Regions from separate parts of the Paenibacillus sp. XP01 genome, predicted to be linked through region 2. Evidence: a T-box and tRNA genes for the amino acid it is inferred to sense, from the RefSeq annotation. Region 2 holds a T-box; the other holds one or more tRNA genes.

Region 1 (4,393 bases), 1.5 Mb from region 2:
TCGTAATCATGGCGTTCCATTGCTTCAAACCAATTCATGGCTAACCGTCTCCTCAAACCGTTTTTGCGATCGAATCAATCATTCTGTCTTTTTGACTCCTCTCTGTTGCGCACGCGATTCATTATTTCCATTACAATGACACCAACCATGTAAAGATCATATTCATACTAGCTTTCTAATGTCAGAATGGATTACTTATTTCTGGGGGCAATATATTTCCTTTCCGTGCAGGCCCTAACCTTTACTGAATCGTCTCTATCACGTTGATTGGATGGAGCTCCCCGTCGACTGCAAAAGAAGCCTGTCCCGTCTCTTCGGAGACGACCAGCACGATCGCGTCCGTCAGCTCACTCAGTCCCAGCGCGGCCCGGTGACGGGTTCCCAACTTTCCTCCAATGGCGTCGGCCTGCGAGACGGGAAGCACGTTGCCGGCCGACACGATCTGGTTGCCACGAATCAACACGGCACCGTCGTGTAACGGAGCACCCGGAATAAAAAGCGATTCCAGCAAGGCATGCGTGACTTTCGCATCCACGGCAACGCCGGAATGGATAATCTTCTCAAGCGATATTTCGCGTTCGATCACAATCAACGCACCATATCTGCGATCCGACAAATGCTGCACACTCACCGTCAGTTCGGCAAATTTCTCCGTGAAGGGTGACAAATAGCAGTCCAGATAAAAGGAGGCAGCCAGCACCTCGACCCTCTTGATCTCGTTCCGAATCTCCGCAAACTGTGCCAGCAAACAGACGCTATCCTGATCGAAACGCGTCAATGTCTCATTCATGCGGTTCGCCACGCGCCGAAGATCCTCCTTCAATTTTTGCCGCATGGATGAACTGTCGCAATCTGCCTGCTGATGGATCATGGAATGTTCCTCCTTCGTGATGTCTTCATCCTTTCCAACGTTCACGGTACCTAATGTTCATTAACGTGCCCATAAGCCCATTCAATCTATGCAATGCTACATAATCTGTTCCGCCATCATAACAAAGGTACTTTTTTACCAGGGTGGAACACCACCTATAAGCAACAAAAAAAGCCCTTGCAGCGCAAAAGCTTTTTTGTGTTTTAAATATAAGTTGGGTGATGGTCGAAGTCTATGGTTGTCAAACGTACAAAAGATCGAGAAAAGGACCCGTTCGTCTAAATGCGAAGCAGATCCTTCTTGCATTAATTTAAAAACAGACCATTAAGAGACGACGAATTGGACTACTATTGGGGTTCCAGGATCGAGGGCGTCGCCTCCAGGGATCGTGGCATTCTTAAATACTTCTACATTTCTTTTTGCGTTTATAATATGTTGTTCCACTCTTTAGGAGGATCGGGCGAAAATCAGAACTGTGGATGGGCCGGTACAGATACCGAATTCTAGGATGTGGAATTGAATATTCCTCCCTGGTTGGCATCGCTCCGAGGATTGAGGATACGGCATACCGCGGACATGCTGCTTCGAGATCAGTATGTCGAAATTTACGCAAAGAAAAAACCCTTGTCGCACAAGGGTCTCAAAAAAATTTAAGCGGGTGATGGGAATCGAACCCACGCTACCAGCTTGGAAGGCTGGAGTTCTACCATTGAACTACACCCGCATCCTATAAAAAATCGGGATGACACGATTTGAACATGCGACCCCCTGGTCCCAAACCAGGTGCTCTACCAAGCTGAGCTACATCCCGAAAACATACCGGTGAGAGGACTCGAACCTCCACGGTTTCCCACTCGATTTTGAGTCGAGCGCGTCTGCCATTCCGCCACACCGGCTTATTTAATTAAATGGCGCGCCCTGAGAGATTCGAACTCCCGACCTTTTGATTCGTAGTCAAACGCTCTATCCAGCTGAGCTAAGGGCGCATATTTGGAGCGGACGACGGGAATCGAACCCGCGACCCTCGCCTTGGCAAGGCGATGCTCTACCGCTGAGCCACGTCCGCATATGATTGGTGCGGTCGAGAGGACTCGAACCTCCACGGGGGGTTAGCCCACACGGACCTGAACCGTGCGCGTCTGCCAATTCCGCCACGACCGCATAATATAACTGGTGAGCCATGAAGGACTCGAACCTTCGACACCCTGATTAAAAGTCAGGTGCTCTACCAACTGAGCTAATGGCTCTTACTAAAAAAATTCTCTGGCAGGGGCAGCAGGAATTGAACCCACACTAACGGTTTTGGAGACCGCTGTTCTACCTTTAAACTATGCCCCTATAAAATAATGGTGGAGGCTGATGGATTCGAACCACCGAACCCGTACGGGAGCAGATTTACAGTCTGATGCGTTTGGCCACTTCGCTAAGCCTCCACAATATAAGGTGGCTCGGGACGGAATCGAACCGCCGACACGAGGATTTTCAGTCCTCTGCTCTACCGACTGAGCTACCGAGCCATATTCGTTTATAAAGATAAAAGCGGAATTGACAAACCCAATACCGAATTGCCATCCCTGATGAATATTCAAGTGGCGGAACCGACGGGATACTCTCACTTCGTTCGAGACTGCGCAGCTTATGCTCTCGAAGTGAATGCTTCGACGAACCCATTTACGGATTCTCATCCCTGCTGAATATTCAAAGTGGCGGAACCGACGGGATTCGAACCCGCGATCTCCTGCGTGACAGGCAGGCATGTTAGGCCAACTACACCACGGTTCCAGGCACTAAATGGTGCCGGCGAGAGGACTTGAACCCCCAACCTACTGATTACAAGTCAGTTGCTCTACCAGTTGAGCTACACCGGCGTATATGGTGGAGGCTGAGGGGATCGAACCCCCGACCCTCTGCTTGTAAGGCAGATGCTCTCCCAGCTGAGCTAAGCCTCCATACTACTATGACCCGTAGGGGATTCGAACCCCTGTTACCTCCGTGAAAGGGAGGTGTCTTAACCCCTTGACCAACGGGCCTTGATATAATGGTGGAGCCAAGCGGGATCGAACCGCTGACCTCCTGCTTGCAAGGCAGGCGCTCTCCCAGCTGAGCTATGGCCCCATAATATGTAGGATTTATTGATTTGTAAGTTAAATGGTGGGCCCTGGTGGACTCGAACCACCGACCTCACCCTTATCAGAGGTGCGCTCTAACCAACTGAGCTAAGGGCCCAAGCAAATAAGGCGAAAAAAAAGCCCCTTAAGGGGTTTCGCTTGGCGGCTTCCTACTCTCCCAGGACCCTGCGGTCCAAGTACCATCGGCGCTAGAGGGCTTAACGGTCGTGTTCGGGATGGGAACGTGTGGAACCCCTCCGCCATCGCCACCAAACGATTTTTCAGTTCAGAGATTGCTCTCTGAAAACTGGATTCGAAACGAAATCTGCGATCTTAGAACCTGCATTTCTTGGATAAGCCCTCGACCGATTAGTACTGGTCAGCTCCATGCATTGCTGCACTTCCACCCCCAGCCTATCTACCTCGTCGTCTTCAAGGGGTCTTACATACTGGGAAATCTCATCTTGAGGGGGGCTTCACGCTTAGATGCTTTCAGCGCTTATCCCGTCCGTACATAGCTACCCAGCGGTGCTCCTGGCGGAACAACTGGTACACCAGCGGTACGTCCATCCCGGTCCTCTCGTACTAAGGACAGCTCCTCTCAAATTTCCTACGCCCACGACAGATAGGGACCGAACTGTCTCACGACGTTCTGAACCCAGCTCGCGTACCGCTTTAATGGGCGAACAGCCCAACCCTTGGGACCTACTTCAGCCCCAGGATGCGATGAGCCGACATCGAGGTGCCAAACCTCCCCGTCGATGTGGACTCTTGGGGGAGATAAGCCTGTTATCCCCAGGGTAGCTTTTATCCGTTGAGCGATGGCCCTTCCATGCGGTACCACCGGATCACTAAGCCCGACTTTCGTCCCTGCTCGACTTGTAGGTCTCGCAGTCAAGCTCCCTTATGCCTTTGCACTCTTCGAATGATTTCCAACCATTCTGAGGGAACCTTTGGGCGCCTCCGTTACTCTTTAGGAGGCGACCGCCCCAGTCAAACTGCCCACCTGACACTGTCCCCGTACCCGATTAGGGCACCAGGTTAGAACCTAGATACGATCAGGGTGGTATCCCAACGGTGCCTCCACACAAGCTGGCGCTCATGCTTCTCAGGCTCCCACCTATCCTGTACAGATCGTACCCAAATTCAATATCAAGCTGCAGTAAAGCTCCATGGGGTCTTTCCGTCTTGTCGCGGGTAACCTGCATCTTCACAGGTATTAAAATTTCACCGGATCTCTCGTTGAGACAGCGCCCAAGTCGTTACGCCATTCGTGCGGGTCAGAATTTACCTGACAAGGAATTTCGCTACCTTAGGACCGTTATAGTTACGGCCGCCGTTTACTGGGGCTTCGGTTCACAGCTTCGGGATAAATCCCTAACCGCTCCCCTTAACCTTCCAGCACCGGGCAGGC
Region 2 (4,393 bases):
GATATATCCACCCAGAGAACCTGTTTCGCGGGACGTGTAGTTACCGTAGTAACCATCCTGTGGGATTGTTACGCCCAGTTCTTGCGCAGCCTCCATTTTCAATTGTTGCAGAGCTGCTGTTGCTTGAGGTACCACCAAGTTGTTAGAACGAGATCCTTGAGCCATATTTAAAATCTCCTTTCAATCTGTGTCTGTGATGTATTGCAAGCTTGCAAGATTATTATGGCTCTCCCGTATCAGGTTATACGGAATTTTCAACAAAATCATGATGGAGGTTTTTCCCAATGAGCAAAGGCTTGTCTTTATGGTTTGCGTTTTCGTCCATTGTTTTGTTAACGGTTACAGCAATTACGATGTCTTATTCCGGTTGGCTTGCTGCACTTCTGTTTGTGGCATCTATCGGCAATATCGGCTGGGGCTTTGTCATTCGCGCCAAAAAAGAGCGCCAATCCTTGGGATCGCCGAATTCCGCATCCTGAGTATTCCCAAGCCTGCTGAATTTTTCAGGCTGCAAGAGAAGCGCCATTCGGCATTTTTTATGACAAAAGGAGCGAATCGCCCAGGCAACCATTGCCGGCGAATCCCGCTCCTTTTTGTCATGTTCGCAGAACCCTTCCGCAAGATGGCTCAAGCCTACTTGCGTTTAGGGACAAACCCCATGCGTTCCTTAACTTCGCGAATGGTTTTGTCGGCCACTTCTTCGGCACGGCTTGCCGAAACCGCCAAGATTTCGGTCAGTTCGCCCGATTCGCGAATTTCGCGATACCGCTGTTGCAGCGGCTCAATGACCGAAACGACGGCTTCTGCCAATTCCTTTTTGAAAGGACCGTACATTTGCCCCTCGAAGCGCTCAGCCACTTCGTTCAGCGTAATTCCCGCGCATTCCGCATAAATGGTCATCAAATTGCTGACTTCAGGTTTGTTCGCAGGATCATACACGACCTCGCGTCCCGAATCCGTCGTGGCACGGCTGATCTTTTTGCGGATTTCGGCCGGTGTGTCCAGCAACGAGATGTAACTGCCCGGATTCGGGTTACTTTTGCTCATCTTGCTGGATGCGTCATCCAAAGACATGATGCGTGCGCCAACCTTCGGAATATACGGCTCCGGAATCGTGAAGTAGTCCCCGTAACGATGATTGAACCGTCCGGCGAGATCGCGCGTAAGCTCCAGGTGCTGCTTCTGGTCGTCCCCGACCGGAACGAGATCGGCATTGTAGAGCAGGATGTCCGCAGCCATCAACGACGGATACACGAACAAACCGGCTCCGACCGATTCTTTGCCTGACGACTTGTCCTTAAATTGCGTCATGCGTTCCAGCTCGCCCATCGCGGTGAGTGTGGTCAGCAGCCATCCAAGCTCGGCATGCTGCGGAACGTGGGATTGCAGGAAGACGTTGGACTTGGTCGGATCGATTCCTGCTGCAATAAACAGAGCAGCAACCGCCTCGGATTGCTCGCGAAGCGCTGCCGGCTCCTGCGGAACCGTGATGGCGTGCAAATCCACCACCATAAAATGGCACTGATAATCATGTTGCAGCTTGACGAAATTTTTGATCGCGCCAATGTAATTGCCCAGCGTAAGCTTGCCGCTGGGCTGAATTCCTGACAAAACGGTTTTCATATGACAAATTTCCTCCCTTAGATCGTGTCGAATTACAATCGTTATATTTTTGTACGCAAAAAGATCCCACATCCGCAAGGGACGTGAGACCGTGGTGCCACCCTAATTCACATTTCTTCCTTCAAAGAAATGCCTTCCATTTCCGTAACGTGGAATAGACGTCAGATCCTACTGCAGGCCTGTCCTGCCTTCTCGGCTGCCGGCCTGGTTCAAACCCGCGCTCCAGAGTCCATTCGGCAATAAGTCCCTCATCGGTTCGCATCCTCCACCGACTTTCTGAAGAGAGCTCTCATAGCTTACTTGTCCCTGTCATCGCTTTATCCTGTTTCAAATTCATTCAAACAACTTCTGTCTAATTCATATTAATGCGCAAGCGGCGGATTGTCAAAACCGGAAGAGCTTTTTTTACCCCCGGCCCTAAAATCTGTTATGATGGAATTGTTCATTGAAGGTAAGGCACATCATGATCCGACGGTTCCGGGAGACTGTTGTGCACAATTGACACGCCTGCAGGCGGCATGCTATCTTTGAGCCGCGCAGACAGATTTCAAGTGGGAAAAGGAGCATCCAAATATGAAACAAGTGACCAAAGGCCAATGGAATGGTTACGACACGTATATTCTACATAGCCGTGAACTGGAGATTACCCTGCTGCCTCGTCTGGGGAATAATATCATTTCGATTCGGGACATGGTACAGAATCGCGATGTTGTTCGCAGTCCAGAGGAAGACGAGCTTGCCTTTTATCTGCAGAAGCCTTATCACTTCGGCGTACCTTTGCTGGTTCCGCCAGGGCGTATCCATCGTGGCTCCTTCGAATACGAAGGCGTCCCCTACCAATTTGTTCAAAATACGGCCCATGACAATCATATCCATGGACTCCACCGCACTCAAGCCTGGTGTGTCAGTGACATAGAAGAAGACGAAGACGGCTGCGCGATCACCACCGAATTTCTGACTTCCAGCGATGAGGACTGGATGGCGCAATACCCCATTCCGCTTAAGCTTGAAATGACATTCAGGCTGCAAAACGCTGTCCTGAGCCAGAAGCTGAAAGTGACCAATCTGGGTTCGTCTCCCGCCCCGTTCGGGATGGGTTATCATACATGGTTCTTGCTGGACGGCAAACCTGCGGAATGGACGCTGCAAATCCCCGTTTCCGGAGAATATGCCCTCAATGAGGAACAACTGCCTACAGGCGCGATAGAACCGCCAGGCGAGTGGGCAGCCCTTAATGAAGGGATGAACATGGAAGGACGCAACTGGGATAACATTCTCAAGGCGACACCGGGCCAGCCGGCGATTGCCCATTTAATTCGCCAAGATGGTTATCAAATTAAATATTCAACAGATGAAGCCTATTTCAAGCATTGGGTACTATTCACAAAGGGTGAATCCGATCAGTTTTTGTGCATCGAGCCATATACCTGGCTGTCGGACGCCCCGAACTTATCTCTGCCCGCTGAAGAGACGGGGCTAATTCGTCTGGAACCCGGATACCCTGTCGAGCTGCTCACGCACATTGAAGTCGTTCCGCCCGCAGAATAGCTGCTTCTTTCTGCTCCATTGCCGGGTTTCACATGAAACTGCTTGGCCGATCCTTAACGGATCGGCTTTTTCTTCGTTTAGGAGCATTTCATTCCAAATGTTACCTCGCCCTCTATCGGGTATATTTCTCGCACCTGCAACCATACTAACATCACCAAGACATAAGGAGGTGATACACATGTACGGAGGTCAAAACCAAGGTAGCGGAAACCGTTCTTCCAACAACCTCGTTGTTCCCCAAGCTACAGCAGCACTGCAGCAATTGAAAATGGAAGCTGCACAGGAGCTGGGTGTGACAATCCCTCAGGATGGTTACTACGGTAACTACACGTCCCGCGAGACAGGTTCCCTGGGTGGATATATCACTAAACGTCTGGTTCAAATCGCTGAGCAGCAATTAGCGGGTCGTTCCTAACACTCGGAATAATTGCTTGGATTACCTACAGCAACATGCGGCCTTCTTCGGAAGTGCCGCTTTTTATGCTCATCGTCATGAAGTCGATCCCAAGCCGGAATCCTTGTATGTATTGGTTCTAGGGTAGCGGATCATAAGATTGGCCATATTGTAGTTGGACTCCATCGTAGCGTCTACCATGATCATGCCTTGCCTAACCGTAAAATCAAAAGAAATTTCTCCGTGCGTCCAATTCCGCTTGAATTTCAGCGTCTCTAGGGCCATGGCCCGGAATGAAGCACGCTGGGTCTCGTTCAAACCTTCGTGATCGGATTCCATTTGCCCATTGCGTCCAGCTATCGGATTATGTCGAATACCAAACTTCCCAATGACATTATTTCGTATTTGCACAAACAAAATTCCTGACCCCACCCCGCCTAACTCCTGATCCACTTCTTTGAACACCAAATCCAATTGTCTTGCTAACGAAATCTGGTCAATTTTTACCACATCTATTCCTCCTTTATGCAATAAGACCTGAAAGTTCAGGACTTACGGCTCATTATATGACATCATATTGGCCTATTCAACAATAATAAACAAATTTGGGTATTGCTTACTATATGTTGCGCAAATAATTGCCATTCTCCGACTTTTATACGAGTTTTTTCTTTCTATTACGACATCGGTATTCGACAAAAAAACCTGCAACCCTGTGTGAAACACAGCATTGCAGGTTAAGATTACTGGATGCTTGCAGGCGCTGCCTACTCCGTCATGGCAAGGAACTGTTCGATATCATCCGTAACGAGCCGGGCAGCATTCTGC

Evidence for each region. The T-box of region 2 lies ahead of trpS (tryptophan--tRNA ligase). A T-box ahead of a tRNA ligase gene usually reads a tRNA of that ligase, here a tRNA-Trp.
Region 1: it encodes a tRNA-Trp, which carries the amino acid that the T-box ahead of trpS (tryptophan--tRNA ligase) is inferred to sense. The anticodon was not compared.

Annotation. Positions count from the first base shown of each region.
Region 1 is NZ_CP139481.1:406,894-411,286, reverse strand. Features, by position in the region: gene SNR34_RS01990 (Glu/Leu/Phe/Val family dehydrogenase) at 1-38, opposite strand, end outside; gene cdaS (sporulation-specific diadenylate cyclase CdaS) at 242-871, opposite strand; tRNA gene SNR34_RS01980 (tRNA-Gly) at 1,525-1,595, opposite strand; tRNA gene SNR34_RS01975 (tRNA-Pro) at 1,609-1,682, opposite strand; tRNA gene SNR34_RS01970 (tRNA-Leu) at 1,689-1,767, opposite strand; tRNA gene SNR34_RS01965 (tRNA-Arg) at 1,781-1,857, opposite strand; tRNA gene SNR34_RS01960 (tRNA-Gly) at 1,863-1,937, opposite strand; tRNA gene SNR34_RS01955 (tRNA-Leu) at 1,945-2,032, opposite strand; tRNA gene SNR34_RS01950 (tRNA-Lys) at 2,043-2,118, opposite strand; tRNA gene SNR34_RS01945 (tRNA-Trp) at 2,136-2,209, opposite strand; tRNA gene SNR34_RS01940 (tRNA-Tyr) at 2,219-2,304, opposite strand; tRNA gene SNR34_RS01935 (tRNA-Phe) at 2,316-2,388, opposite strand; tRNA gene SNR34_RS01930 (tRNA-Asp) at 2,576-2,653, opposite strand; tRNA gene SNR34_RS01925 (tRNA-Thr) at 2,664-2,739, opposite strand; tRNA gene SNR34_RS01920 (tRNA-Val) at 2,745-2,820, opposite strand; tRNA gene SNR34_RS01915 (tRNA-Glu) at 2,830-2,901, opposite strand; tRNA gene SNR34_RS01910 (tRNA-Ala) at 2,911-2,986, opposite strand; tRNA gene SNR34_RS01905 (tRNA-Ile) at 3,021-3,097, opposite strand; rRNA gene rrf (5S ribosomal RNA) at 3,137-3,253, opposite strand; rRNA gene SNR34_RS01895 (23S ribosomal RNA) at 3,329-4,393, opposite strand, start outside.
Region 2 is NZ_CP139481.1:5,819,923-5,824,315, forward strand. Features, by position in the region: gene SNR34_RS26125 (alpha/beta-type small acid-soluble spore protein) at 1-165, opposite strand, end outside; gene SNR34_RS26130 (hypothetical protein) at 285-479, shown strand; gene trpS (tryptophan--tRNA ligase) at 634-1,623, opposite strand; T-box leader at 1,698-1,945, opposite strand; gene SNR34_RS26140 (aldose 1-epimerase) at 2,197-3,171, shown strand; gene SNR34_RS26145 (alpha/beta-type small acid-soluble spore protein) at 3,350-3,586, shown strand; gene SNR34_RS26150 (O-methyltransferase) at 3,662-4,075, opposite strand; gene SNR34_RS26155 (M3 family oligoendopeptidase) at 4,333-4,393, opposite strand, start outside.